3 regions of the Labrenzia sp. PO1 genome follow, and region 1 is predicted to be linked to each of the others. Evidence: riboswitches for the same ligand, from Rfam matches in the RefSeq annotation. Region 1 holds a riboswitch; each other region holds the start of a gene.
The links. A riboswitch is a leader RNA that binds a small molecule or an ion and turns the genes downstream of it on or off. The one in region 1 is predicted to bind thiamine pyrophosphate.
Positions count from the first base shown of each region.

Region 1 (9,582 bases):
GTCGCCAGCTTCTTCCGCGCGGCAAGTCCGCCTGCCCTGTCATGATAGGCTGCCGCGTAGGCACGCAAGGGGGCAAAGAACTCCGGTGCGAGCAGCAGAATGAACAGGCCCTGCGCAAAGGTCAGGGGCCCGCCCCAGGTTCCAGCCTGGATTTCACCCAATAGCGAAAACCCCACATAGACCGCGCAGAAGGCTATTCCGAGTGCAGAAAAGAGTTCCAGAACGGTTGAGGATAGGAATGCGATCTTCAGGACGCGCATGGTGCCGGTTCTGAACCGTTCGCCCGCGTCAGCGATTTGCCGCTGGGTACGCTCGATTGCGCCAAACAAGGTCAGTGTTTCCAGGCCCCTGATCCTGTCCAGCAGACTGCCGCTCAGCCGCACCAGTTCTTCCTGTTGCGTCTCGCTCGCAGCCTTGGCACGCATACCAATCAGCGCCATGAAAACAGGAATGAGCGGCCCGCAGACAACCAGGATCAGCGCGCCGACCCAACTGAACACGGCAGTGGCGGCAACGATCCCGAGGGGCACAAGACGAAGCCGAACCTTCTGAGGTTCGAAATTCCGATAGTACGGTCCGAGCAGGTCGACCTGTTCGGTAACATGGGCGGCAAAGGCACCCGAAGATGGGAATTCTGAAGATGGCGACGTTCTGGCGGCAACGGAAAGCAGCTCTGCACGTGCCCTGCTCTGGATTGCACGCGCAGTTTGCCGGGCAACCGTTTCGGCTCGGTTTTGCAGAAACACTCTCAACACAGCAACCAGTGCGATGCCGGCGGCAGCCTGGAAGGCCAAGCCTGTCAGATCGCTTTCGATAACCTGGCCGTCATCTGCGGCGGAAAAAATCATGGGGAGCGATCCGAGCGCCCAGGAAATCAATCCGGCCTGTGCAATCCACAGCAGATCGGATACGGCCAGCAGCCGACCAGCCCGTTTCAGGCTGCGGCTTTCTCCTTTGTCCGGCCAGCCGAAAGCAGCTGCTGCTTCGCTGTCCTGCCCCTCACCCTCAAGCACCGTCCCGATCTTTTCCCTTTTTATTGTCATCAGCCGTTTAGTGTCGCCCCGTCCGCCCAAATTCAAGAGGCAGATTGCCACGGTGGCAATGGGAATGCCATGCAAGGGCGACCGGTATCGGCGCAGTACTGCGCCAGCAAATGCCTATTTTCTTTCACCGGATGCACAATCCTGACAAGAGGTTTTCAGGACGCTTGTGAGATCTTCGTTCATGAAATCATCTCCTGAAACTCCAGGAGACAGCTTTGTGCAGGCCTTGTTTCCAACAAACGCCCGAAAAAGGCAGCTGCTGCGTCTAACAGCCAGTGCCTTTAGCGGAGGTTCGCGGTGACAGCTATCGCACGAGACGATGCTCCAATTCGGAAAGCACCGCGGCGAGAACCGCTTCGGCGCGTTCTTCCGTGCACCTTGGCCTAAGGCGGGCAATCAGAAACGGGTCCCTGAACAGATGCGTTGCGTCTTCAGCCAATTCGCACGCCCTTTTCAGTTCGCGTCCTTCAAATACGGCGCCAAGGATCCCTTCCAGCATTTTCCGTAATCTGCTCACATGGATGGTGACAGGTTCGGGATGCTCTCCAGCCAGTGTTAGATAGGCCCGGAACAGGTCCGGATCGTCGTCAAACCTTTCTGACTTGATTACGAGCTGTACCCTGACAAAAGCTGCCAGTTTCGATTGCCAGCTTTCCGCAGCTGAAATTTCCACCTGAAGCGCAACTTCCACGTCTGCGAACCAGCGTTCCGCCAAGCCGGCCATGAGAGCCGCCTTGTTGGGAAAAAACCGGTAGACATTCGATTGCGACATCCGACAATCGGCCGCCAGATCAGTCACGGAAAAGCGCGGCGAACCTTGCCGCCGCAAGCGGTGTTCCGCAGCCTGCAGCAGGCTCTCCCGGATTTCGGCGTTTTCAACCTTCGGTCTTGCCATTTCTAAAGCCAGCGCCTCACATTTTTTCTGTAGTCTAGGTAAGGCTGGCCAAACGTCTTCTCGGCGTTCCGCTCCTCAATCGGGATGTACCAAAACTGCGCGGCCAGAAAAAAGACGATTGCGAAAAGGACGTTCAATGCTTCGTTGGTGCAGACAGCAACCCCGAGCAGCATCAACAAAAACCCAAGATACATCGGATTGCGCGAAAGCGCGTAGATGCCGGAGGTGACCAAGCGGGTTGGCTGCCGGAACGTATGGATTTCCGTTTCTTGCGAAAGGAAAGTGCCATGCCCCTTTTTGAGGAAAAACAACCCCAGGGCGACGACTGCCAAACCGGTCCACTGGAACGGTGCAGGAAGCATGGGCGAACCGGGAGACAAGATCGTGACCGGGACCATCGACAACAGGAACAGGCCGAAAAGGACAGGCGGAATTATCTGAGGCATGAGAGGTCTCCACACGCATTTCATAATAAATAATAAAAATAATCTTTTATCATTTTACAAGACAAAAAAGAGGCGCTCCAGGCGAAGCCGGGAGCGCCAGACCGGACTTGGTCCGGGAGGAATTACTTCATCGTCGGGATCACGAACTCGGCCCCGTCCTTCAGACCTGACGGCCAGCGGGAGGTCACGGTCTTGGTGCGGGTGTAGAACTTGAACCCGTCCGGACCATGCTGGTTGAGATCGCCGAAGCCTGACTTCTTCCAGCCGCCGAAAGTGTGGTAGGCGAGCGGCACCGGGATCGGCACGTTGATGCCGACCATGCCGATGTTGATGCGGGACGCGAAGTCGCGGGCGGTGTCGCCGTCACGGGTGAAGATCGCAGTGCCGTTGCCGTATTCGTGGCTGAGCGGCAGATCGAGAGCTTCTTCGTAGGTCTCTGCGCGAACCACGGACAGGACCGGACCGAAGATTTCGGTCTTGTAGATGTCCATGTCCTTGGTGACGTTGTCGAACAGGCAGCCGCCCATGAAGAAGCCGTTCTCATAGCCCTGCATGGAGAAATCGCGGCCATCGACAACCAGCTTCGCACCTTCCTTGATGCCCTGGTCGACGAGCCCCTTTACGCGGGCAAGCGCTTCCTTGGTCACCAGTGGACCGAAGTCGACGTCATTGCCAGCCGTGTACGGCCCGATCTTCAGTGCCTCCACCTTCGGCGCAAGCTTCTCGATCAGTGCGTTTGCGGTGCTTTCGCCAACCGGCACGGCAACAGAAACAGCCATGCAACGCTCGCCGGCCGCGCCGTAACCGGCACCGATCAGAGCATCGGCTGCCTGATCAAGGTCGGCATCCGGCATGATGATCATGTGGTTCTTTGCGCCACCGAAGCACTGGGCGCGTTTGCCGGATGCAGTTGCACGGGCATAAACATACTGGGCAATCGGCGTGGAACCGACGAAGCCGACAGCCTGGATGGTTTCATCGTCCAGGATTGCATCGACCGCGCTCTTGTCGCCGTTGACGACGTTCAGAACACCTTCCGGCAGACCGGCTTCGATCATCAGTTCAGCAAGCATGATCGGCACGGACGGATCGCGCTCGGACGGCTTCAGAATGAAGGCGTTGCCACAAGCGATCGCCGGGCAGAATTTCCACATCGGGATCATGGCCGGGAAGTTGAACGGCGTGATGCCGGCAACGACGCCAAGCGGCTGGCGCATGGAGTACATGTCGATGCCAGGACCGGCGCCTTCGGTAAATTCACCCTTCAGGAGATGCGGCGCACCAATGCAGAACTCGGCGACTTCCAGACCGCGGATAACGTCGCCCTTGGCGTCCGGAATCGTTTTGCCGTGTTCGCGGGAAAGAGCTTCTGCCAGCTTGTCCATGTCGCGGTTGAGAAGATCTACGAACTTCATCATCACGCGAGCGCGACGCTGCGGGTTGGTGGCAGCCCAGGCAGGCTGTGCGGCAGCAGCATTGGCAATTGCCGCGTCCATCTCGGCCTGGCTGGCCAGGGCGACCTGCGCCTCGACTTCACCGGTTGCCGGGTTGTAGACGTCTGCAAAGCGGCCGGAGGTTCCCTCCACGTGCTTGCCGCCGATAAAATGACCGATCTTCCGCATGTCGCGTTTCTCCCAATATGTCCTGACACCAGCCAAAAGGATTTTGGGCGAGCGTCCGAGATGACGTCTTTTTTGACTTTTATTTTTGCCACAAACAAGAGCCAGATTTCCGGACCCGTTGTGCGTTTTTTAAAGTTATGCAATAAAACGCCACGAAGCGTCTGAGACAAACGATAGGTCCAATCCCCCTCGGTTGTCATCCCGGTTGAAACTCTACCAAAAGCCGGTGTGCAGCAAGGCGTGAACTCACCACCATGAACGCGGCGGCATCGTGCCTGGTATCTGACACCAGCTGAAAAACAAACCGGAGCGGGCTGGTCATCGCGGAAAGAAAATCGACATGAACTGGGACGACATCCGCATCTTTCTCGCGATCGCTCGAACAGGACAAATCCTGGCGGCAGCGCGCCGTCTCGGCCTCAACCACGCCACGGTGGCGCGCAGGCTGACGAGCCTCGAAGACAGCATCGGCACACGCCTCTTCGACAGATCAACATCCGGCTGCCTTCTGACGGAAGCCGGCAGCCGGTTCTTTGACCGGGCAGAACGGATCGAAGCCGAGGCGGTGGCAGCGGAAGCCGACCTGACAAACAATACGCCGGAAATTTCCGGAACCGTTCGCATCGGCGCGCCCGATGGTTTCGGTGTCGCGTATCTTGCGCCCCGGCTTGGCAAGCTCACGGAAAAACATCCAGGACTGACGGTGCAGCTCGTTCCCGTACCCCGCTCCTTCTCGCTCTCCCGCCGTGAAGCTGATATCGCCGTGACAATAGACAGGCCGGAAACAGGCAGGCTGGTTGCCGGCAAGCTCATCGACTATTCGCTCGGCCTTTATGCGTCAAAAACCTATCTGAAAAGCCGGGGAACACCTGCCTCCGCAAGCAATCTGATCGACCACGATCTTATTGGCTACGTGGAAGACCTGCTCTACTCGCCATCGCTGAACTATGGCACCGAGATCCTGAAAGACTGGACCGCGCGATTTGAAATCGCCTCCGCACTTGGCCAGACCGAAGCAGTCAGGTCCGGCGCCGGTATCGGCATTCTTCACGATTTTATCGCACGCGACAATGCGGACCTGGTCGCCGTTCTCCCGGAGATAAAGCTTCACCGGGCCTACTGGATGGTGACACATGAAAGTTCGCGCCCTCTCCGCCATGTCGCCGCGGCACAGGATTTTCTGCGCGATCAAGTCGCGCGCGATAAAGCGATTTTCGTTTAACCAGGCCGAAGGCGAAACGAGTTCCACCTACCGCCAGGGATCTGTCGCCATTATCCATTCCCTGGTGCGCGCTTCCGGATCGGCATTCCGGGTGATGTCGGTGACAACGGCTGCGATATCTGCGCCGTTCCCGAACACACCCGGCAGACGCTCCGGATTGAGGCCGCCAATAGCAACAAGCGGCAATTCGCCGATCTGCCGCTTCCACCGACCAACCTTTTCAACGCCTTGGGGCGCCCATTTCATTTCTTTCAGGATCGTTGGATAGACAGGCCCCAGCGCGACATAATCGGGCTCGATAGAAAGAGCGGTTTCCAGTTCCTCACCGTCATGGGTCGAAACGCCAAGTTTCAGCCCCGCCTTGCGAATGGCCGCCACATCGGCGTGAGCAAGGTCTTCCTGACCAAGGTGGACAAAGTCGCAGTCCAGTTCAATCGCGAGCTGCCAATAGTCGTTCACGACAAGTTGGCAGCCGTGCTTTTCGCAAGCGCTCTTGGATGCTGCGATTTCCTTGCGCAGGACTTCGTCGCTCGCGTCCTTGATGCGCAGTTGAACCAGTTTGACGCCAAGCGGAACCAGCCGCTCGATCCAGTCGGAACTGTCGACGATGAGGTAAAAGGGATCGAGCTTCATTCAAACACCGCCATTCCGAGAACCGGGGTAGAAGGAACCGCCATGTCGCGAGGTTCCAGGGGTTGGGCTTCATAGGCCAGGCGACCGGCCTCAATTGCAACTGCAAAGGCCTTGGCCATTGCGACAGGGTCTCCGGCCTTTGCCACAGCCGTATTCAGCAGCACCGCATCGAAACCGAGTTCCAGAACAGCGGTCGCATGGGACGGTCTGCCAAGACCGGCATCCACAACAAGTGGGATGCCTTTGAAGTGACTGCGATAGGCACGAAGGGCATCCGGATTGACCGGCCCTTTCGCCGAACCGATTGGCGCACACCAGGGCATCAACACCTGGCACCCCGCCTCAAGCAACCGTTCGCCGACGACAATATCGTCCGTCGTATAGGGAAACACCTTGAAGCCGTCATCGCTCAGGATACGTGCGGCTTCCACGAGGCCAAAGACATCCGGCTGCAGGCTGTCGTGATGACCGATCACTTCCAGCTTGATCCAGTCGGTACCAAAAAGGTCGCGTGCCATTTTTGCGGTGGTGACGGCTTCCTTCACCGAATGACATCCGGCAGTGTTGGGCAGAACCTTGACGTTCAGTTCCCGGATCAGGTCCCAGAACCGGCCGCCTCCGCCACTTCCTGCCGTTTCGCGCCGAAGGGACACCGTCAGAATTTCAGCCCCAGATACCTTCACCGCGTCCGACAGAATTTGGGGTGATGGGTACTGGGCAGTTCCAAGCAGGAAACGCGACGCAACGCTTTCGCCATAAACTTCGAACATGGGCGTCATCCTCCCTGCATCGGCGACAGGATCTCGATACGGTCGCCAGCTTGAAGGAAGCAATCGCTTCGTTCTTCAGCACAAACCAGATCGCCGTTGCGCGCCGTTGCAAGAAACTCGTGGTCATAGGCCAGTTCGTCCAGAAGCGCAGCCAGCGTCGCGCTGACAACTTCCTGAGGTTCGCCGTTAATGGTTAGCTTCAAGGGACTTCTCCTGAAGGTGTTGCATGATCCTGTCTGCCGCTTCCATGGCAAAATGCGGAGCAAGCAGGAAACCATGCCGGTAGAATCCGTTCACTGACAACGTGTTGCCGGTAAACGTGAGACGAGGAAGATTGTTTGGATATGCCGGGCGGAGGCCCACCCCGGTTTCGATGATCTTTGCCTCGGCAAATCCCGGATGCAGGCTGTAGGCGGCATTTAGAAGTTCCATGGTGGACCGAACACTGACCGCTCCCTGGTCACCGCTTTCGATCATGGTTGCCCCGACCATGAAGACACCGTTGTCACGAGGCACGACATAGACCGGGATGCGCGGGTGCAGAAAACGCACCGGCCGCGAAAGCGAGACATCCGGCGCGTGGAGGATCAGCATTTCACCGCGTACGGGACGCAAGTGCGGATCCGGCGAGGCCATGCCGGTACAATCGGCGACAATATCGGTCGCCGCGGTGAAGTGCTGCGCCTCTAACCTCACCTTGGCACCACTTTCAGACACCTTTGCCCTCAATGCCGTGAGGGCCCGCCGCGGATCGAGATAGGCTTCCCCGGCAAAATGGAGCCCCTTTGCAAATCGGCCTGCGAGGTCCGGCTCGAGTGCGCCCAGCGCGTCAGCGTCGAGCCAGGCAAAGCCGCTGGTTCGAGAAGCAAAGCGACTTAACTCGCCGGTATCGCGCGGCGCGGCAACAACCAGCGTGCCATTGTGCGAAACCTGGCCCGGCAGGACCTTGCTCCACCAGCCAATGGAGGCTTGCCCGAGCCGCAGAACATCTTCCTCGGCACTTTCCCGCTCACACCATGGCGCCAACATGCCGCCTGCGAGCCAGGAGGCACTGGCTGTGAGATCCTTGTGTTTTTCCAGCAGCTCCACCCGCACACCGCGCGAGACAAGCTCATGTGCCAGTGCCAGACCGGCGACACCCGCCCCTTTGATACCGACCTTCATTCCGCCTCTCCTGCCAGGGTGGACGTCAGTCGTTCGACATCACGGAATGTCTGGTAGCCCGCTTGCATTCAACGGATCTCCGCAAGGACCGGAAAAGGGCCCGCATTTCGGACATTCGGCTTGGAAAGGTGGCCGGGTTGGAGCATTGCCGTGGCGAACGCAGCTGGCCAAGAACACCTTCCCTTCGCCAGCATGACCTGGATCAGGTTCGTCGGGTCCCTGCACTGCGCAAGTGCGCCAGCAGTATCTCAGCCTCTTCTGGAGGCACCCCGGGTGAGCCCCTGTTGTGCCGCCCGTCAGGCGCACCTGTCAAGAGACAGGATGAGCCTTCATCCTTGTTGCCAGGGGCGCGCCAGAAAGTCGTCGATTTCGGCAAGGGTATTGAACCGATAGACTTTCAGATGATCCGGAGGTTCGCGGTAGATGTGCTCCAGCTTGGCTCTGGCGGAGTGTCTCGTTCGCCAGATGAACCTCAGGAATTCAACAGTTTGCCAGTTGAACTGCTCCGGGCAGCCCTCGGCCAGATCCGGACGGCTTTGCCCATTGTATTTCACCGACCGTTTCAGCACTCGAAATATGCGGCGCGTCACCGGGACATCGAGCCAGATGAAAGTGTCGGCACGTTCGATACGTTCCGCATAGGTGCTTGAATGACCGCCCTCGAAGATCCACACATCCTTCAGATGGACCTCATGCGTCAGCCGGTCTTTCTCTTCCCGCGTCCGCTCGTTCCAACCGGAGCGGTAGTGGATCTTGTCCATATGATAGACCGGCAGTCCGGTTTTCCACCCAAGGGCAACGGCAAGCGTGCTTTTGCCCGAGCCCGGGCCGCCAACGATCATCACGCGTTTCATGTCGCACCAAACAAAAGCAAGGAAGGGCCGGTCGTTATACAGATTGTGCAGGGGATGAAAACCCGAAACAGACTGTTCAATGGACACTTCGGCTTCGCAGGCCCTATCTAGTTTGCAAGACAGAATGTTCTTTGATGGAGAGGCAGATGAGCTGGTTGAATTGCCCTGATCCCGTACCGGGAAATGCTGCAAGCTGTGACCCGATTGAAACGATCATCGTACCACGGACATCCGACCTCGGCGGATTTTCGGTAAGACGTGCCTTGCCGTCTGCCAGGCGGCGGATGGTTGGCCCTTTCATCTTCTTCGACCAGATGGGCCCGGCAGAACTTTTGGTCGGCGGCGGTATCGACGTGCGCCCGCATCCTCACATCGGGTTGGCGACGGTGACCTATCTCTTCGAAGGAGAGATGTATCACCGTGACAGCCTTGGAACGGAGATTGCGATTGCCCCCGGTGCTCTGAACTGGATGAGCGCCGGCAAGGGCATCGTGCATTCCGAACGTGAGAGGCCGGAACGCCTGCAGAAAAAACGTCCCCTGTTCGGCCTGCAGAGCTGGGTGGCCCTGCCCAAACACCTGGAAGAGACCGATCCGACCTTCCAGCACCACGGCACCGAAGAACAGCCGGAATTTGCCGACAAGGGCGCTTCAGTCAAACTTATCGCGGGCGAGCTTTATGGCCATAAGGCACCGGTAAAGACAGCGTCCGACATGTTCTATGCCGATATCACGCTGGAACCGGGAGCGAAGATCCCGCTGGATGCCGGATGGGAAGAGCGCGGCCTTTACACGGTCTCGGGCCAGATCACCATCGCCGGCCAGAATTTCGATCCGGCCCAGCTGCTGGTGTTCAAACCGGGTGATCATCTGGTGATCGAAAACACGTCTCCCGTGCCGGCTCGTTTCGTAGTGCTTGGCGGCGAACCGATGG
Region 1 is NZ_JAAXCR010000003.1:771,472-781,053, forward strand. Features, by position in the region: gene cydD (thiol reductant ABC exporter subunit CydD) at 1-1,043, opposite strand, end outside; gene HCG46_RS18420 (TetR family transcriptional regulator) at 1,348-1,938, opposite strand; gene HCG46_RS18425 (isoprenylcysteine carboxylmethyltransferase family protein) at 1,941-2,300, opposite strand; gene HCG46_RS18430 (CoA-acylating methylmalonate-semialdehyde dehydrogenase) at 2,507-4,006, opposite strand; gene HCG46_RS18435 (LysR family transcriptional regulator) at 4,347-5,228, shown strand; gene HCG46_RS18440 (thiamine phosphate synthase) at 5,256-5,861, opposite strand; gene HCG46_RS18445 (thiazole synthase) at 5,858-6,631, opposite strand; gene thiS (sulfur carrier protein ThiS) at 6,637-6,834, opposite strand; gene thiO (glycine oxidase ThiO) at 6,818-7,795, opposite strand; TPP riboswitch at 7,957-8,077, opposite strand; gene HCG46_RS18460 (DNA topology modulation protein FlaR) at 8,125-8,649, opposite strand; gene HCG46_RS18465 (pirin family protein) at 8,796-9,582, shown strand, end outside.

Region 2 (9,582 bases), on a different contig from region 1:
GACAACGCCAGGCACGTCATTCTGGCCGCCGACAGCACCAAGTTCGAGCGCACTGCACCGGTCCGTGTCGGACACCTGCGACAGGTCACTACTTTCGTGACGGATTATTGCCCCTCGCCAGACTTCGCGCAGATCGCGCAAGACGCGGAAGTCGAGCTGATCGAGACCGGCCAGCAGGAAGACAGCACTGCCAGCTGATCGAACACAGCACTCCGTGTAACCGGTGCACAAACGGGTGGAGAACCCTGTGCGCAGGATGTGGATATGCTGTTTGTGCCTTGGGGAAAAATGGCACGCCCAACGGGACTCGAACCCGTGTTTCCGCCGTGAAAGGGCGGCGTCCTAGACCGCTAGACGATGGGCGCGCGGGGCTTGAGAAGCTCAGTGCCTCAAGCCGAGGACCGTGCGTATACGGCTGCATGACAAAAGACGCAAGCCCTAATTTTCATTTTTCTGTCACATGCCTGTTCATAACCGCGCGCCGTATGCGCGACGCTACGTCAGCGCGCGACAAAATCCGTGCGACCCAGTTGCTTGCCCGTGACAGGATCGAAGCGCAGTAGCGCCGTCTTGCTGCCTTCGCGCACCAGAACCAGCAAGAGACCGTTCGAAAGGTCGGCCTGCAAAATTTCCGCGTCAGCGCCAACTGCCACTGTTGCAGCATATTGATCGGCTGAAACATCGGACTTATTGGAGTTGATCTTGTAGAGAATTGCTGCAAAGACAGCGATAAAGCCGGCGATCATGACGAGGGACGAGCCGAGCAACAGACGCTTCAGCTTGGCCTGGATGCGTTCGGCCGCAGGATCAAGCGGCTTTTCACCCGGCCCCTCATCCCGATAATCAGGTTGTGACATGACAGACAATTCCCTCGAGTATCCGGCCGGTCTGGACCAGGATTTCAGTTTAACAGTTGATGCAGCCGATGCCGGGAAACGGCTGGATGCGGTGCTGGCGGCTCATCTGGAAGCCCTTAGCCGCAACAGGATCCAGTCCCTGATCAAGTCCGGGGACGTCACCGTCGGCGGCGCGAAAATAGTGGAGCCGAAATACCGGGTCAATGAAGGCGATGCCCTGACCCTCACTTTGCCGCAGGCGGAAGACCCCGAGCCCAAGGGCGAGGACATCCCCGTCTCGGTCGTCTTTGAGGACGAACACCTTATCGTGGTCGACAAACCGGCGGGGCTTGTCGTCCATCCTGGCGCCGGCAACTGGACCGGCACCCTCGTCAATGCACTCATCCATCATTGCGGTGACAGCCTTTCCGGCATCGGCGGCGTGAAGCGCCCCGGCATCGTTCACCGGATCGACAAGGACACCTCCGGACTGCTTGTCGTCGCCAAGACCGACCAGGCCCACAAGGGCCTTGCAGCCCAGTTTGCCGACCACGGCCGCACCGGACCGCTGGAACGCGCCTATTCGGCTCTGGTCTGGGGAGCACCCTCCGGCCTGAAAGGCACGATCAACGCCAATCTGGCCCGCTCACAGGCAAACCGTCAGAAGATTGCCGTCGTCAAGACTTCCGGCCGCCACGCCATTACCCACTGGCAGGTGAAGGAGCGCTTCGGCAATGCCGAACAGCCTGCGCTCGCCTCGCTGCTGGAATGCCGTCTTGAAACCGGACGCACCCACCAGATCCGCGTTCACATGGCCCACATTGGCCATCCGCTGATCGGAGACGATGATTACGGGTCGGGTTTCAAGACCAAGGCAAACAGGCTCGATGAGCCGCTCAAAAGCCTCGTGAACGGTTTTCACAGGCAAGCCCTGCATGCCGGCCTGCTGGCTTTCGAACACCCGGCAAATGGTAAAACCTTGCGCTTTGAGAGCCCTTACCCGGATGATTTCGCAAATCTTTTGTCCGGATTACAAAAATTTTAGGATGCGTTTTCGTTTTCTGACCATGCAATCGGCCAATTTGGACCTATATTAGAAGCTTCTGTGTGCCTGTACGGACACTATTGTGCGTCCGCCTTCCCTCAAAAATGGCTTGCTTGCGTATCACTGCGGGGCAGCGGGAGGAAGGGGTCGCAAACTTGACGAAAGGGGGTGCATGTTATGGCCCAGAACGTTCCGACGCTTACAGCAGGGGAAGGCGGTCTCAGCCGGTATCTGGACGAGATCCGCAAGTTTCCGATGCTTCAGCCGCAGGAAGAGTACATGCTCGCCAAGCGCTACAAAGAGCATGAAGACCCTGAAGCTGCAGAACGCCTAGTCAATTCCCATCTACGCCTCGTCGCCAAGATTGCCATGGGTTACCGCGGGTATGGCCTACCGATCGGAGAAGTCGTTTCCGAAGGCAACGTCGGCCTGATGCAAGCGGTCAAGCGCTTTGAACCGGACAAGGGGTTCCGGCTCGCGACCTATGCCATGTGGTGGATCAAGGCGGCTATCCAGGAATACATCCTGCGCTCATGGTCCCTCGTGAAAATGGGGACCACGGCCAACCAGAAACGCCTGTTCTTCAACCTGCGTCGCCTCAAGGGCAAGATCCAGGCGCTGGACGAAGGCGATCTGAAGCCGCATCAGGTCTCTGAGATTGCCACCAAACTCGGGGTGTCCGAGGAGGAAGTGGTGTCCATGAACCGCCGTCTGGGCGGCGATGCCAGCCTGAATGCGCCCGTGCGCGCGGAAGCTGATGCCGGTGAATGGCAGGACTGGCTTGTCGATGAAAGCGACAGTCAGGAAACCCTGCTTGCCAATCAGGAAGAGCTGGACATGCGTCGCAAAATGCTGAACGACGCGATGGACGTGCTCAACGAGCGCGAACGGCGCATCTTTGAAGCACGTCGCCTGGCCGAAGACCCGATGACGCTGGAAGACCTTTCGGGCGAATTCGGCGTCAGCCGCGAGCGCGTCCGCCAGATCGAGGTTCGCGCTTTCGAAAAGGTTCAGAAAGCCGTGCGCAACAGCGCCCGGACAATGGACCAGCCCGCCGCCTGAGGCACTCGGACAAAGAGAACCCAAAAAAGCGCCGGAGCTGTGCTCCGGCGCTTTTCTTTTGCCTAAGCTGATGTTCAGCGGATTTCGGCTGTGTAGCTCTCCACCGGCACGACCTTGCTGATCAGACCGGCTTCGGCCATGAATTCCGCAAAGCGCTGGTAGCGGCCTTCATCAAGTGCAGCGGGACGCTTGGCGAACCGCGGCAACGTATCGAACCATGCCCGCCTGTTCAGCTCGTCATTGAGGTTCGGATACGCTTCTATGAAGGCATTCCAGGCTTCTTCCGGGTGATTGCTCAGATAGATCGTGGCCGCTTCCACGGCTGCCAGGAACTTGGCGAAGCGTGGATCGTCCGTCTTGTCCTTGTTGACGACATAGATCAGCTCATCAAAGATCGGCACGCCGTTTTCTTCGGGGAAGAAAGCCTTGCCGGGTTTGCCTTCGATTTCGAGCTGGGTGAGCTCGAAATTGCGATATGCGCCGATCACCGCATCCACCTGACCGGCAAGCAGAGAGCCTGACAACGCGAAATTCACGTTCACCAGCTCCACATCATCCATGGTCAAACCGGCCGAACGCAGCATCTGGCCCAGCATCGCGTCCTCGAAGCCGGAAACGGAAAAGCCGACACTCTTGCCCTTGAGGTCCTTCAGTTCCTGTATCGGGCCGTCCTTGAGCACGATGAGCGAATTGAGGGGCGTCTCCACCAGCGTACCGATCCATTTCAGCGGCAGCTCTTCCTCGATTTGCGCATGAAGCGTCGGCTGATAGGACACCGCGATATCGCCCTGCCCGGCAGCAACCAGTTTCGGCGGCATCGCCGGGTCCGCCGGTTCGATGATCTCAACCTCGAGGCCTTCTGCCTCGAAGAAACCCTTGGTCTGCGCAGTTACCAGCGGCGCGTGATCCGGATTGATGAACCAGTCGAGCAGCAAGGTCAGTTTCTCACTGGCCTGTACCGGCCCCGATGCCAGCAGCCCGGCGGCCAATGCTAGTGACAGGATTTGTTTTTTCATAAGGTCCTCCGTAAAGCGGCAGCTAGGTGAGCGGCTGCCAGGGAACAAGAAGTCGGGTGAGATGGTTCACGGCAAAGCGCATGATCAGCACCATCGCCGCGAGCAGGATCAGGGCGGCGAACATCATGTCCGCCTGCATCCGGTTGCTGCTTTGAAGCATGATGAAGGCAAGGCCTCCTTTTGCCCCGGCCCATTCGCCGATGATCGCCCCCATGGGAGCGAACACCGCGGCCACCCGCAGGCCGGAGGCAAACGCCGGCAAGCCTGACGGCAGGCGAAAGAACCAGAGTTCCTTCAGGCGAGACAGACGATAAAGCCGGGCGAGATCGCACAAACCCGGGTCAAGCCGCTGCAGGCCATCGAAAAACGTCGATGTGACCGTGAAGAAGATGACCAGGATGATGACGACGATCTTGGAGGCCAGCCCGAAACCGAGCCAGAGCACCAGGATCGGCGCGATTGCGAAAACAGGCAGGGCCTGCGTCACCAGAATGGGCGGCATGGCAAATCTTGCAGCAATCGGAAACAGCCACAAAAGAACGGAAAGCAATGCCCCGGCGGCTGCCCCCAGCACAAACCCGAGCACCGTCTCATAGGCGGTGATGCCGGCATGATGCAGAAGGAAGCCTGCGTGTTTGACAAAGGCCGTAAAGACGCGGTCCGGACCCGGCAGGATATAATGCTGGGTGTCGAACACATGGACGATAGCCGCCCAGATTGCGACAGTCAGCAGCAGGCCGAGTATGGTCCTGGCAACAGCTTTCACAAACGCCATCATCCAGCAGCCCCCGCCGCCGTTGGCCAACAGGAACGCATGAAAGCCGATACCGGCATTCGGATGTGCGGCGACCGCAGTGGTCGCAGACAAGTACGCATAGGATCTCCCGTCTTCGGACAAGCCGAAAATGACAATGGAGATCCGGGAATAGGCTAAGGATTCCGTCCCTTCGCCGGCATGACCCGGATCAGGTTCTAAGGGTTCGGCATTACGCCATCTCAGCTCCGGTAACCGGAACACCCCTCGGACCAAGGCGGACCATGCCTTGTGTGACGGAAAAAGGCAAGCCGCCGTGAGGCGGCTTCTTCAGATTTTGAAAGGCGGCAGGCTGGCGCTTAGCCGGCTTGCCAGGACGTGATCGCCTTTTCTACGGCTTCTGCACCGGCGGTTCCCTTTTCCAGGGTCAGGATGCCGCGCTTGCCGTTTTCGTAAAGCATCGGAATGTCGATCCAGCCGCGTTCACGCAGCAGGGCGAGATTGCGTTGCTGCTCGTTCGGCAAGCTGGAAAGGGCAATCCAGAAAAAGCCCGGAGACACTTTCACGGAAGCGCCGATCAGAGCATCGCCACGAGCTTCTTCCGTAGGCTTCATGACCAGGCCTGGCACGTTGACGACGTCACCCGGAGCGAAGTTTTCCGGGAACTCGTACTTGATCTCGACCAGATGGCTGGCGGGCAAGGAAGTATCGTCATTCGGCTTGATGCGAATGTCGACCTTCACATCCCGCTCGGGGATTTCAATGGAGGCGCTCAGAACCGCGAGAGCCTTGCCGTCCAGATTCGTTTCTTCATCGACACCCCAAACGACAGCGCCTTGCGCAGCCGTTCCGGCACCGCCGGACTCTTCCCCTTCTTCGTAAAGGATAGAGCGCTGCACCGAGGAATCCGCCGCCGTGGCGGACGGAGCCGGTGAAGTTTCGTCAGGCGAAATGGCCGAGAGATTGTCTTCCGGCACCGCAATCGGGCTTTCGGTGGTCGCAGAAGACTGATCGTTTTCTCCGCTCGTCACGATGGACGGCTGGGAAGGTTCGGGCGCAGCGGAAGCTGGTGTATCGACCTGCGGTGTATCGGCCGGCGCAGGCGAATCAGACTGTCCGGTAATCGTCGTCGTCGTTACCGTGCGTGCATCCGGGGCAACCACATCCGTCTCGCCTTCGTTCAACAGGCGGTCGGTGTTTTTCGAAGGCTCTTCACCTTCTCCGGCAGGGGCAGCGGTCGAAGGCTCCGGCGTGGTGTCCGGCTGCGTATCGACAGGCGTTTGCGAAGAAGACGCGACCGGCACGTTGCCGCTGTCGGCTGTCTCATCGCCCGCAGGCATCAGGAAATAGGCTCCGGCGCCCAGGAGCACCAGCAACAGGACACCCGCAGCAATCGCGATCGGAACGGTGCGGCTGCCGGAAGAATCACCACGCAGCGCATCCGAAGCACTCGGCTTGGCGCGCTTGGAGCGGCTTTTCTTGGAGGTCGACTTGTCCTTCGGCTTGGCTGTCTCGTCGCCAGGATAAGCCTGATCGGCGGGATCGGCCGCACCGACGTTATCTGCAGGCTCGAACAGGCCATCATCTGTCTGTTCCGGCTGCACAGGTCCGCCGAAAGAGGGCTCCTGGCGCAAAGGCGCAGCGCCCGGGTCGGCAGCTTCCTTGGCGTGGTGAACAGCCTGGCTGGCCGCGGTGCCAAGCGCTTCGGCCTGTGTCAGGGTTTCCTTCAAGGGTGACGGAGCCGGGGTATCCACCACCGGTGCTGCAGTTGTTTCAGGTTCCTGTGGCGCAGGCGCAGGCGCTTCCGGCGCAGCCTCTGCCACCGGTTCAGCCGGAGGCTGTGTCACCGGCGGCGCGGAAACCTGCGGCGCCGGGGTCGGCGTTTCGACCTTCGGAACAGTGGGGCTGAGACCGAGGCTTTCGCGGGCGGCTTCGGCTTCCACCTTGCGAATGGCTTCTTCCAGACGCAGCTGCTCGGCCGTGATCTCGGACGGCGCCAGCGGCGGCTCATAGGCTTTCAGCTGATTGACGATGGCATTGCGCGCACGGCTGTAAACGCTTCTGCGTGCAGCACCATTGTTTTCAGGTAAAGACGCGATCGTTTTCTTCAGAATTGAATAGTAATCAGCCATCTTCCTGCCTACCGGCCGACTGCAAGGATCTGTTCTGCGGGCCCGAGATTTCGTTTCATTCTCAGGCTTATAGCAAGTTTTTCGAAAACCGGTGCTATTTCTTCAATAACTTCGCCGCGACAGAGAACCTCGCAGTACCCTTTTCCTAACACAGATTGTTTGTTCGGCACACACATGGAACGCCGAAAACGAAAGGTGGTTGCGTGCGGTGATTCGCAGCACGCAACCGCAGTCCTTAATAATGTGCTTCTAACGTCACAGATCTCAATCCTGGAAGGGATTCTGCACAAGAATTGTGTCGTCCCGTTCCGGACTTGTCGACAGAAGAGCGACCGGAGCACCGATCAGTTCTTCGACGTGACGCACATATTTGATCGCCTGCGCCGGCAGATCGGCCCAGGTGCGAGCACCTTCGGTCGATTCCTTCCAGCCCGGCAGGCTTTCGTAAATCGGCTTCACGCGCTCCTGGGCACCCTGCGAAGCCGGCAGATAATCGATGCGCTCACCATCCAGTTCGTAGCCGATGCAGATCTTGATTTCATCAAGACCGTCCAGAACATCCAGCTTGGTCAGCGCGATGCCGGTGATGCCCGAGGTGCAGACGGTCTGGCGCACCAGCACAGCGTCAAACCACCCGCAGCGGCGGCGGCGGCCGGTAACCGTACCGAACTCATGGCCGCGCGTACCGAGGAACTCGCCGATCTCGTCCTTCAGTTCGGTCGGGAACGGGCCCTCGCCGACGCGTGTCGTATAGGCCTTGGTAATACCGAGCACATAGTTGATCGAATTCGGGCCAAGGCCACTGCCTGCCGCAGCCTGGCCGGCGACCGTGTTGGACGACGTCACGAAGGGATAGGTGCCGTGGTCGATGTCGAGCAACGCGCCCTGTGCACCTTCGAAAAGGATACGCTTGCCCTGACGGCGCAGATCGTCCAGCAGGTACCAGACCTTGTCCATGTAGGGCAGGACCTTGTCCGCAACGCTGGCGAGTTCGTCGTAGATCGCCTGTGCGGAAACCTCATCCTGGCCAAGACCCCGGCGCAGCGCATTGTGGTGCGTCAGCAAGCGGTCGATCTTGGCTGGCAGAGTGGCAAGATTCTTCAGGTCCATCAAACGGATAGCGCGGCGGCCAACCTTGTCTTCATACGCCGGTCCGATACCGCGCTTGGTGGTGCCGATGCGCGTTCCGGTGTTGGAATTCTCGCGCAACGCATCAAGCTCGCGGTGCAGAGACAGGATCAGCGTTGCGTTCTCGGCAACACGCAGGCTTTCCGGCGTCACCACGACGCCCTGCTTGCTGAGGCGTTCGACTTCCTCTGCCAGCGCATGCGGATCCAGCACGACGCCGTTGCCGATGACGGACAGCTTGCCTTCGCGTGCAACCCCGGACGGCAGGAGAGACAGCTTGTAGCTGACACCGTCGATGACAAGGGTATGACCGGCATTGTGCCCGCCCTGGAACCTTACGATGACATCGGCTTGTTCCGACAACCAGTCGACAATCTTGCCTTTGCCTTCGTCACCCCATTGCGAACCGACAACAACCACATTCGCCATCTAGACTTTGCTCTCCTGAAGCAGCTTCCGCACCATCCGAAACTTGTCCGGGGTGCCAACACGACAAGCCCCGGCAACCGGACCGGGGCAAACGGCGCGGACTATAGACAGGTTTCCCTGCTCATGCGAGTCTCCGCAGGGAGATTGAGAGCCAAAAGCAGGTTTTTTTGCCAGCTCTCCTGATCGGCCCGGTCACCCCTGTGACAATTGACCAGTCATACCGTGCACCTGAACGGACTTTTCCCGGATTAGACTGCATTTGCGGCAATGTCGCGACGGCAGATTATTTAGCCGGTGGCTCACCTGCATCCGGCTTGTCGTTGCGCGCAAGCCTGAAGATCATCGGCGACGTGCGCAGCAGCCAGACAAAGCGATGCCGCTTGCTTGCGGGAACAGCGTCCCGGCTGACGATCCGCGCGAAGATGAACACAACGAGCGACAGGTGCAGTGTGGCGGTATAGAGGAAGAAGGCCGAGGGGCCGAATTGCTCCATCACCAGTGAGGCAATGAACGGCCCCGCCATGGCGCCGACGCCATAGGCAAGCGTGAGCCCCGCCACCACATCGATGAATTGCCCCGGCTCGGCATTGTCGTTGGCATGGGCCGCACAAAGGGAATAGAGCGGCAGGGCAAATCCGCCGAACAGGAAGACGCCTGCAAAAAGCTCCAGCCGGGTCGAAGACCCCGAAATGAAGAGACAGGCCAGCCCGGCACCGACGGTAAAGACACCGAGCACCACACGCCGGTCGAGCCGGTCGGACAGCCAGCCTGCGGGATACTGGAAGATCGCCCCGGCAAAGACCCAGATCGCGATGAACGCGGCAACCGTTTCAAGCCCCAGCCCAATTCCTTCCGCATAAACCGGGCCAACCATGCGGAACGCACCGTTGGTGAGGCCAATGGTGAAGACGGCGACAAGGGCGACCGGAGACACGCGCCACAACATGAGCGGATCGAAGAACCGCGCGGGCGGCGCTGCGGGATTGCGCTCACTTGTCAGGGAGATCGGCACCAGCGCGAAACAGAACAGGATGGCCAGAACGATCAGAATATCCGGACCAAGCGGACCGAACGCAGGCAGCATGAACTGACTGCCCATGACGGCGATCATGTCGACTATCCGGTAGACGGAAAGGATCCGCCCGCGGGACGAATTGGTGGCGATGGAATTGAGCCAGCT
Region 2 is NZ_JAAXCR010000001.1:1,514,015-1,523,596, forward strand. Features, by position in the region: gene HCG46_RS06955 (DeoR/GlpR family DNA-binding transcription regulator) at 1-198, shown strand, start outside; tRNA gene HCG46_RS06960 (tRNA-Glu) at 290-365, opposite strand; gene HCG46_RS06965 (hypothetical protein) at 501-857, opposite strand; gene HCG46_RS06970 (RluA family pseudouridine synthase) at 856-1,881, shown strand; gene rpoH (RNA polymerase sigma factor RpoH) at 2,059-2,943, shown strand; gene HCG46_RS06980 (ABC transporter substrate-binding protein) at 3,018-3,959, opposite strand; gene HCG46_RS06985 (ABC transporter permease) at 3,982-4,827, opposite strand; TPP riboswitch at 4,885-4,991, opposite strand; gene HCG46_RS06990 (hypothetical protein) at 5,073-6,845, opposite strand; gene HCG46_RS06995 (adenylosuccinate synthase) at 7,110-8,402, opposite strand; gene HCG46_RS07000 (MFS transporter) at 8,686-9,582, opposite strand, start outside.
Region 2: linked by a shared signal. The riboswitch ahead of HCG46_RS06985 (ABC transporter permease) and the one ahead of thiO (glycine oxidase ThiO) in region 1 are both predicted to bind thiamine pyrophosphate.

Region 3 (9,582 bases), on a different contig from region 1:
CATAAAGCCGAACGCGCAGGCGACCACCGGACATCAGCTCGATCCTGTCGGCAATGCGCTGCGCCGTGACCCCGGGCCCCGGCAGGTTCTTTGGCCAGGATGTGACCATCTTCCATTCCAGCGTCGCCTGCTCCTGCGCCACCGCCGGGGCGGCCAATGCGCTTGCACCGGCGGCGGCGGAAGCCCCCAGAAGTCCGCGACGGCTGATCCGTCCGGTTTCGGTCTTTGGCTGATCGGTCATCTCACTTGCTCCAGAACGCGTGGAAATGATGGACTGGCCCGTGACCACTGCCAATGTGAAGCGTGTCGGCAGCGGCGATGGCAGCCTGAATATAGGACTTGGCGGACCTGACGGCCGCTTCCATGTCCTGCCCCTTGGCGAGACCCGAGGCAATCGCGGATGACAGGGTGCAACCGGTGCCATGCGTGTTGTCGGTCTTGATCCGCTCTGACCTGAGCCAGACCGCATTGCCGTTGCGATCCAGAAGCAGATCGGCGCTATTCGCGCCAGACCCGTGCCCGCCCTTGAGCAGAACCGCGTTGGCTCCAAGACCGAGCAGACGTTCTGCCTGCGCCTGCATTTGCGTTTCGTCCGCGGCGACGTCGCCCAGCAACATGCGGGCAGCTTCATGCAGGTTCGGGGTAACAATATCGGCCAGCGGCAGCAGCAAGGCAATCAGCGTGTCGACCGCACTGTCGGCAAGCAACGGGTCACCGGAGGCAGCCACCATCACCGGGTCAAGCACAACCGGGCCTGTCTCGTGTTCCCGAAGTCCTTCAGCTACCACCTCGATCGTATCGACACGCGACAGCATGCCGATCTTTGTCGCCTTGACGGCAAGGTCCGAGAAGACGGCCGTCATCTGGGCCCGCACGAACTCCGGTGGCACATCATGGATGGCGCTGACGCCAAGCGTGTTCTGCGCCGTCAGGGCTGCAATAACACTGGCACCAAAGACGCCATTTGCGGAAAAGGTCTTGAGATCAGCCTGAATGCCGGCTCCGCCGCCGGAATCCGATCCTGCAATGGTTACCGCAATTGCGGTCATGGGAACCTCCTGGGAGTAGATGCCGAAAAGGCTGCGTCAGCCGGTCTTGAGACGGGCTTCAATGTCGCGGTCAGTCAGGCAATAGAGTGCGTCGAGCAACTCCGGCACCAGACTGCCTGGCCCGCCTGACCGGCTAGCCGCGATTTCGCCGGCAATGTTCAAGACGGACAGTCCGCAAGCAGCTGCAAGCGCCCTGTCCTTTTCGATGCTCAGGAACGCCGCCAGAACCGCACCGCCGGCACAGCCGGTGGCCGTCACGCGTGACATCAGTGGATCGCCGTTGCGCAGCAGGAAATCCTCGCCGCGGCTCTCGACCCTGTCTTCCGGGCCAGTGACCGCAAAAACCGTTCCGGCCTCGATCAATGCATCGGCATCCGCCCGCTCCGGCAGGAGAGCGTTGAGTTCTTCCGGATTGAGCCGCACCAGATCCGGCTTCAGGCCCAGCAATTCGCGTGCATAGGCGCAGCGCACGGGAGACCGGTTGACGAAAACCGGATCGACACAAACCGGACGTCCGGCAGTCCTGGCAGCTTCGATCGCTAGCGGAATGGCCGCACGACGTTCCTCGTCAAGGGTGCCGAGGTTCACCAGCAGCGCATCAGCCCCGCCGGCAAAAGCCGCAACTTCCTCCCGCGCGATGGTCATGGAAGGAACGGCGCCGAGCGCAAGCAGCACATTGGCGGTGAAACTCTGGGCGACCGCGTTTGTGATGGCGTGAACGCGCGGCGTTTTCTGCCGCACCCTTTCCAGAAGGGTGAAGACCTGTTCGGCGGCCAGGGCTTGCGTGGAAGCAGCAACGGAAAGGCTCATGACGGCTCTCCTGCGACAGAAAGCCCGTTGCCGGTATTCCGGAAAGGACGTGTTGAAGGGAGTGGTGTGTGCATCATGATCTCAAATCCCTCCGCCGGTATCAGCCGGATCAGGTTCAAGGAGTTGGCAGGCCGCCTCTCAGCCCGGTCCAGGATGGCCGGGCACCCCCATGAGATGATTGCACTGCTAACAAGCCGGCCGTGCGATTGCAAGGCCCGGCTTGTGCAGAGCGACTACTCGGCAATTGACTGGCGGGAGGAGATAGGCGATGTCCTAGTCTGCTTTCGTGAATCTGTTGCCCGGCATGTTTGGCTGACCGAACAGCCCGGCTGATGGTTCAGGTGACACGTTCACCCCCTTCAAACACCAACTGCCCGGAGCGCCCCATGGTACCGTTTTTCGTGATGATCAAATGCCAGTTGGGCAAGACCTACCAGGTCGCCAATGCGATCGCCGATGCGGAAATTGCGTCCGAAGTCTACTCCACCTCCGGCGACTACGATCTTCTGGTGAAATTCTATGTCGACGACGGTTCGGACATTGGCCACTTCGTGAACGAGAAGGTCCACCCGATCGACGGCATTCAGGACACCAAAACCATCATTACCTTCAAGGCCTTCTGAACTCAGACCCGGAAATTTCCATGAAACTCATTAAAATCGCCGCCCTTTGCCTGCCCCTCGCTCTTGCTCCGATCGGCTCGACCGCGTCCGCGCAAGGCATGCCACCGGAGCAGATCAAGCAGATCCTGGACCTTACCAAAGCCAACTGGGTGTCATTCCGCGACTGGCAGGGCCAGGAGCTGATCTATTTCACCCACCTGGAATCCTGGAAGTGCGGCATCGACTATGTCTTCTACGGATTGAACGACGACCCGATTGAGCAGGAATGGCAACTGGAAGCCTGTGACCCGGACAACCAGAATGTCGTTCTGAAGGACAAGCCCTATCTGGAGCTGCCCCTGGGGTCGGCCCAGTCGATCAGCGTGCAGCTGATCTTCAAGGACGGCACCAAGAGCGCTGTTGAGCGGTTCGAATACAAGTCGCAGTAAGGCCGATTTCGGAAACCACCCGCATTCGCCGTCATTCCGGACAAGCGCAGTAAAGCTGCGTGCCGATCCGGGATCCAGCGCATCAGCGTGAGCAAAGCGAACTCTTCTCTCTTTGTGTAATGCCGCGCCTAAGGCGCGAAATAAGTCTGGATTCCGGATCGGTGCACAGCATTGCTGTGCTTGTCCGGAATGACGGGGAAGACAGCGGGACCTGCCCTCTTGTCTCTCCCCCTACGAACGCGAGGGCGATGACGCCCGGCGTGCCTTTGTCCGGTCCAGCCCGAGCTTGTGTTCGCGGTAGATGACGAAAATACCGGCGGCAATCACGATCAGCGCCCCCAGCACCACTGCAGGCAAAGGCGTTTCGCTGAACACCACCCAACCGACAATGATCGCCCACAGCATGTTGACATAGTCGAACGGGGCAATGGTGGAGGCATCCGCGAACCGGTAGCTCTGCGTCAGCAGGATCTGGCCGACACCGCCCGCAAGGCCGATCAGCAGAAGCAGACCTGCCGTGGGCAGGTCCGGAATGATCCAGGCCTGACCCGGCAGCAGAAAGCCCAGCGGCAGCGTGAGCAGCGACAATACGGACGACATGCCCGCAAACCAGGTAACGATCGTGGACGTGCGCTCCGTCTCGCACAATTTGCGCACGGTGATCATGGCGAGCGCGGCAAAGCCGGCTCCTGTCAGGCCGATCAGGGCCCCGATCATCGAGTTGCTGTCCAACTCCGCGTCACCCAGATGCGGTGACAGCACAACCAGAATGCCGACAAAGCCGACACCGACTGCGCTCCAGCGATAGACCCGCACCTTTTCGCCAAGGAGCAGAAACGCCAGCACCACCACGAAGAGCGGCGATGCAAAGCCGATCGCCGTCGCATCCGGCAAGGGCAGCAGAGACAACGCGGTGAAGCCGCAAACCATCGCCGTCAGGCCGACGGACGCCCGGGTAAGATGTCCCAGCGGGTTGGCCGTTCGAAAGGCGAGCCCCAACTCCCGGCGCATCGCCACCATGATCAGCACCGGAAACAGCCCGAAGAAATTCCGTGCGAACACAAGCTCACCGATCGGCACCGTCTCTGCGGCGATCTTGAGGGCCGTTGCCATGACGAAGAACACCATGGTGGAGGCCACTTTCAGCGATATTCCGATAAGAGGTGCCTGCCGGGTCATCCCGGTAGGCGCCGGAGGTCCGGAGAAACGGGACTTCTGGCTCAAGAACGCCATGACAACTTCCAGGCCCGGCGCTCTTCATGAAGCCACGGGCGGTGCGTCGGACCGCGGAACCGCCGGGACAGAAAACTGGCTTGAACGTCTTGCGCAGACCTGACCTTAAGCTTGCGCCCCCGGTTCAGGAGTGGTGCCACCGGCAACCGCGAGCTCCCGCTCGGCAATGGAGACCTCAAAGCCTTTCAGACGTTTGTAGATGGACAGGAGCTCGATGATCGTCGTCCAGGAATTCACCAGGAACTGGAAGGACGAGGACACCTGGCTGAAGGCCGTCAGGATTTGCTGCACGATACCAAAGGTGATCTTGCCCACCACAATCGTCGGAATGAGGATGAAATAGGAGAAGATGTTGTCCGACTGAAGGTAAATGCCGCGGGCCAGGTTAAAATAGAGATAGTGGAAGTAGAGCCGGAAATAGTTTTGACGGACAAAACCGAACAGCTCGCGCAAGGTCGCCGGATTGGCGCGATCTTCATGATCTTCCCCGTACACAAGTTCCTTACGGTAGGCTGCCTCAACGCGCTGGTTGTGGAACTCCAGTCCGGGCAGCTTGATGCCGACAAGGCCGAGCAAAACCGTCCCAAACAGCGACCAGATGATTGCCGCGGTGAACAATGGCGCTGGAATTTCGCCTACGATCGGCAGGGACGAGACATGACTTGAAAGCGCAAACAGCACCGGCAAGAAGGCAATCAGTGTCATGATCGAGTCGATGAATGCAACGCCAAGTCCTTCCATGATGGAAGCAAAGCGCATCGTGTCTTCCTGAATACGCTGCGAGGCACCTTCGATGTGACGCACATTCGACCACTTTTCGACGTAGTAGTCGTTCATCGCCGTACGCCAACGGAAGACGTAGTGGCTGACGAAGAAGCGCGTGAAGATATAGAGAATCACCCAGACCGATGTAATCTGCGCGAAGATCAGCATCAGGTTATAGAAGTCTGCTGCGGTGACACCGCTTTCCTCTCCATTGAGCGCGTTTTGCAGCGTATCGAAGAACGGTCTGCGCCAGTTGTTGATCGCGACTGACACCTGAACGCTGTAGTAGGTCATGAAAATGATCAGGGACGAGCCCCAGATCGACCAGATCTGCCAGCGGTGGTCGCGAGAGAACATCCACCAGAAACCGCCGAAGAGCAGCGTGCAGATGCCGTAATAGATGTAGAACCAAAGAAAATCAGGTGTAACGAAATAGGGAAGCCCGATGGGTGGTTGCTCACCCTGTGGCGGCGTGCCGAAGCCCAGTGTTTCTGTCAGTCCTTCAGCAAACCCGTACCAGGCAAGGATTGCGGCAAGTGACCAGAGGAAGGCAGACAGGAAGAAAAGTTTGGGCTTGGGAAAGAAGGACTGAAACAACGGGAGGATCCTATTTCTTGAAGCGGAAGGATTCGCGCCACGCACCGATGAACCGCAAGATTGCGGCAAGAACCGGATAATTCATACGTTTATTTAAAAGAAACCACAGACACAATCTTGAGAACCGGGCTTTACCGGTGTCAACTTGCTGCCTGAAAGATAAAAGGCGCCTCGAAAGGGCGCCTTTTTCAGTTTCCGTTATTTTGCTGCCTGGATCGCTTCCCACACGCGAAGCGGGGTTGCCGGCATGTCGATCAGCTCACTGACCCCTGCCCCGTCCTTCAGCGCCTTCTGCACCGCATTCATGACCGATGCACAGCCGCCGATGGTTCCGGCTTCACCCGCGCCCTTGATGCCCATGGCATTGGTGGTCGATGGAACGTTGCGGGTCTCGAAGTGAATGTCCGGCAGGTCTGCCGCACGGATCATGCGGTAGTCGAGCAGCGAAGCCGTCAGAAGCTGGCCGTCTTCGTCGTAGATCGTCTGTTCGCACAGAGCCTGGCTGAGTGCGGAGGCCGCACCGCCATGCACCTGACCGGCCAGAAGAAGCGGGTTCACCGTGACACCGAAATCATCGACGATCACGTAGTTGACGATGGCAACGTCACCGGTATCCGGATCGATTTCCACCTCGCACACATGGGTGCCGTTCGGATAGGTCGCCTCGGTCTGATTGACCTCTTCGCGGGCGGTCAGGGTTTCCCCGGCGCCTGCTGCAATCTCGGCTAGTGTCACCTGCTGGTCGGTTCCGACCACACGAACCATGCCACCGTCGAGTTCAAGATCCTCGATCCCGGCCTCAAGCCGATCAGCGGCAAGTTCCTTCACCTTCTTGACCAGCGCAATGCCCGCATCGCGGACAGACGGCAGGCCGATGGGGATGGAGCGCGACCCACCCGTGCCGCCCCCCTTGCGCACCCGGTCGGTGTCGCCCTGGATAACGTCGATGTCCTCGATGGAGATGCCGAACTGTTCCGCGATGACCTGGCTGTAGGCCGTCGCATGGCCCTGGCCGTTGGTCTGCGTACCGATCAGCAACGTCAACGTACCCTTGTCGTTGAGCTCAAGGGTGGCTTCCTCGCTGCCAGGGAAGGCACAGGCCTCGATATAGGAACAGATGCCGATGCCGCGGTACTTGCCGTGCTTCGCACTGTCGTCCTGCCGGGCCTTGAAGCCGTCCCAGTCGGCAACTTCCAGCGCCTTTTGCAGATGGCCGGAAAAATCGCCGGTGTCGTACATTCGCCCGGTCTGGGTCGTGTAAGGCAGTTGCTCCGGCTTGATGAAATTGCGCTTGCGGATCTCTACCGATCCGACACCGGTTTCCTCTCCCGCCTTCTCGATCAGGCGCTCGATCAGATAGGCAGCTTCCGGACGGCCCGCGCCGCGGAAGGCATCCGTCGGCACCGTGTGCATGTAGACGCCCTCGACCTTCGCAAAGACGGCCGGAATGTCGTAGAGACCGGAGGTCATCGATGTGCCGACGAAGGGAATGAACGGGCCGAACTGGTGCAGATAGGCACCCATGGCAGCCTTGACGTGCACCTTGAGCCCCAGGATCCGGCAATCGACGTCCAGCGCCAGTTCCGCGTGGGTGACGTTGTCCCGGCCATGTGCATCCGTCACGAAGTGGTCCATGCGCTCACCCGTCCAGCGCACTGGCCGTCCAAGTTCGCGAGCCGCGACCATGCTCAGCGGGTATTCGCGGTAGCAGAACATCTTGGTACCGAAGCCACCACCGACTTCCGGCGTGATCACCTGCAGTTTGTCAGCTTCCAGATCCAGAATGCTGCAGATGATGTCACGCAGTCCGTGACCGCCCTGGGTGCCGACCGTCAGCTTGAACCGATCGCTCGCAGCGTCGAATTCGGCAACGCAGCCACGCAGTTCCATGTAGTTGGCGACGATCCGGTTGTTGACGACGTCGATGGAAACGACCTTGTCAGCCTTTTCGAAGGCAGCGTCGGCCTTGGACTGATCACCCTGACCGTATGTGAAGGCAACGTTGGTGCCGAACTCCGGCCAGACCTTCACGGCGTCCGGTGCAAGGGCCTGCTCGATCCCGACGACAACGTCCAGCGGGTCGTAGTCGATTTCCAGCATCTCGGCGGCATTCCGGGCTGCGTTGACATCGTCCGCGACGATAAAGGCAATCGCATCGCCCACATAGCGTACTTCGTCGGAGCACAGGACAGGCTGATCGGGCGCCGCGAAATTGGAGCCGTCGATCTGCTTCGGACGCGCCCGGCAAGGCATCGTCCGGCCTTCCAGCTCGGCTCCGGTGAGCACCAGCCGGACACCGTCCATCTCACGGATCTCGTCCACATTTCCAAGGCTGATGCGCGCATGTGCCATGGCAGACCGAACGACGACCCCGTGCAGGCAGCCTTCCGGCATGTAATCGCCCGTATAGATGCCCTTGCCGGTTATGAGCGGCTCATCTTCCTTGCGGCGCAATGGGGCGCCAACACCGAACTTCGGAGTGACCATCTGGTTCATGAATCTGGACCTGCTTTTTTTGGGAAGACTTTCCCTTGGGAAATATCCACGCGCCGGGAGCGCCGGTTTTGTTCAACATAGTGCCCGAAAGCCGACGTGGCCAGAGGTTTGGACAATTCTGCTTCGCACAATTGTTTTTCCGGGCAAGCTGTGGGGGCTGAGACGGCTTGCTCATTCGGTGCCAGTGGCCCATCCATCAACACGAGCCAGTCCCTCCCCTGAAGCATGCGATAGGTGGGTGAGCTGCTGCACACGCGGAGAAACGCTGAAACCAAGCCGCCTCTAGATGATTTCGTCTTCGTCGAACAGCGGATCGGCCTCAAGCTGGGAAGCCAGGCTGTCGAGGGTCGTTTCAGCGTCGTATCGTTCGTTGAACTCGGCGATATGAAACAGCCCGTCCCCTTCGTTGACCACCGGAAGGTTGGTTCTGCCCACAATGAGTCCGCCCAGTTCGGCCAGCACGTTCCGTTCCTTCTCGCCGAACGGATCAGAGGTGATGCCAAGCAGCATACCGGGTTCGACAACATCGCCGACCGATTTGAACGGCCGCAACAATCCACCGGCCGGCGAGCGGACCCAGTAGCTCGTCTTGCTGAGGATCGAGCGGGCCTTTGGCCGCGTGATGCCTTTGGCTCCCAACATCTTCAAGGAACGCATCACGCGCAAGACGCCGGAAACGCCGGCCCTGATCGCCATTTCGTCAAACCGCAGGCCTTCGCCCGCCTCGAACACCAGGACGTCGGTTCCCTTCAGCTGAGCGGCCTGTCGCAACGACCCATCGCGCACCTTGGAGGTCAGGATGACCGGAGCACCGAAAGCTTTCGCGAGCGACAGCGTGTCTGCCCGTGAAGGCGAAACGCGGATCTGCGGCAGGTTGGTCCGGTGAATGGCCGCCGAATGCAGGTCGATGCCATAATCGGACCGGTTGACGATCTCGCTCATGAAAAGATGCGCCAGCCGCCCGGCCAGCGAGCCGCGCAGGCTACCGGGGAACGAGCGGTTCAGGTCACGCCGGTCGGGCAGATAGCGCGAATGGTTCAGAAAACCGAACGCGTTGACGATCGGGATGACCATCAGCGTGCCCTTCAGCTTGTCCAGTTCCTGGATTTCGAGCTGTGGCGCTTTCAGGACACGGCGTGCGATCTCCACACCAATGACCTCGTCACCATGCACGGCCGCACTGACGAACATGACCGGCCCGGGTTTGCTTCCATGCAGGACATGCACGGACATCGTCACGGGCGTGTGGTCCGACAGCACGCTGACCGGCAGATCGATCGTACGCCGGGTTCCCGGTGCGATCTTGTGGTCGCCGATCTCGAAGGCTTTCACTTTTGTGGTCAACCGCGTCCCTTGGTCTTGGTTTTGCCAACCTGGGCATTCTTGGCAATAAAGTCGATGATCTTGCCGGCAACATCAATACCCGTTGCCTTTTCAACGCCCTCCAGCCCGGGCGAGGAGTTGACCTCCATCACCACCGGGCCATGGTTGGACCGCAGCATATCGACACCGCAGACGTTCAGCCCCATGGTCTTTGCCGCGCGAATGGCGGTCGAACGTTCCTCGGGAGAAATCTTGATG
Region 3 is NZ_JAAXCR010000001.1:491,743-501,324, forward strand. Features, by position in the region: gene HCG46_RS02340 (TRAP transporter substrate-binding protein) at 1-241, opposite strand, end outside; gene thiD (bifunctional hydroxymethylpyrimidine kinase/phosphomethylpyrimidine kinase) at 243-1,049, opposite strand; gene HCG46_RS02350 (hydroxyethylthiazole kinase) at 1,086-1,859, opposite strand; TPP riboswitch at 1,928-2,038, opposite strand; gene HCG46_RS02355 (Lrp/AsnC ligand binding domain-containing protein) at 2,246-2,482, shown strand; gene HCG46_RS02360 (hypothetical protein) at 2,503-2,910, shown strand; gene HCG46_RS02365 (DMT family transporter) at 3,142-4,143, opposite strand; gene sbmA (peptide antibiotic transporter SbmA) at 4,249-5,505, opposite strand; gene HCG46_RS02375 (xanthine dehydrogenase family protein molybdopterin-binding subunit) at 5,704-8,001, opposite strand; gene HCG46_RS02380 (succinylglutamate desuccinylase/aspartoacylase family protein) at 8,284-9,345, opposite strand; gene rimK (30S ribosomal protein S6--L-glutamate ligase) at 9,342-9,582, opposite strand, start outside.
Region 3: linked by a shared signal. The riboswitch ahead of HCG46_RS02350 (hydroxyethylthiazole kinase) and the one ahead of thiO (glycine oxidase ThiO) in region 1 are both predicted to bind thiamine pyrophosphate.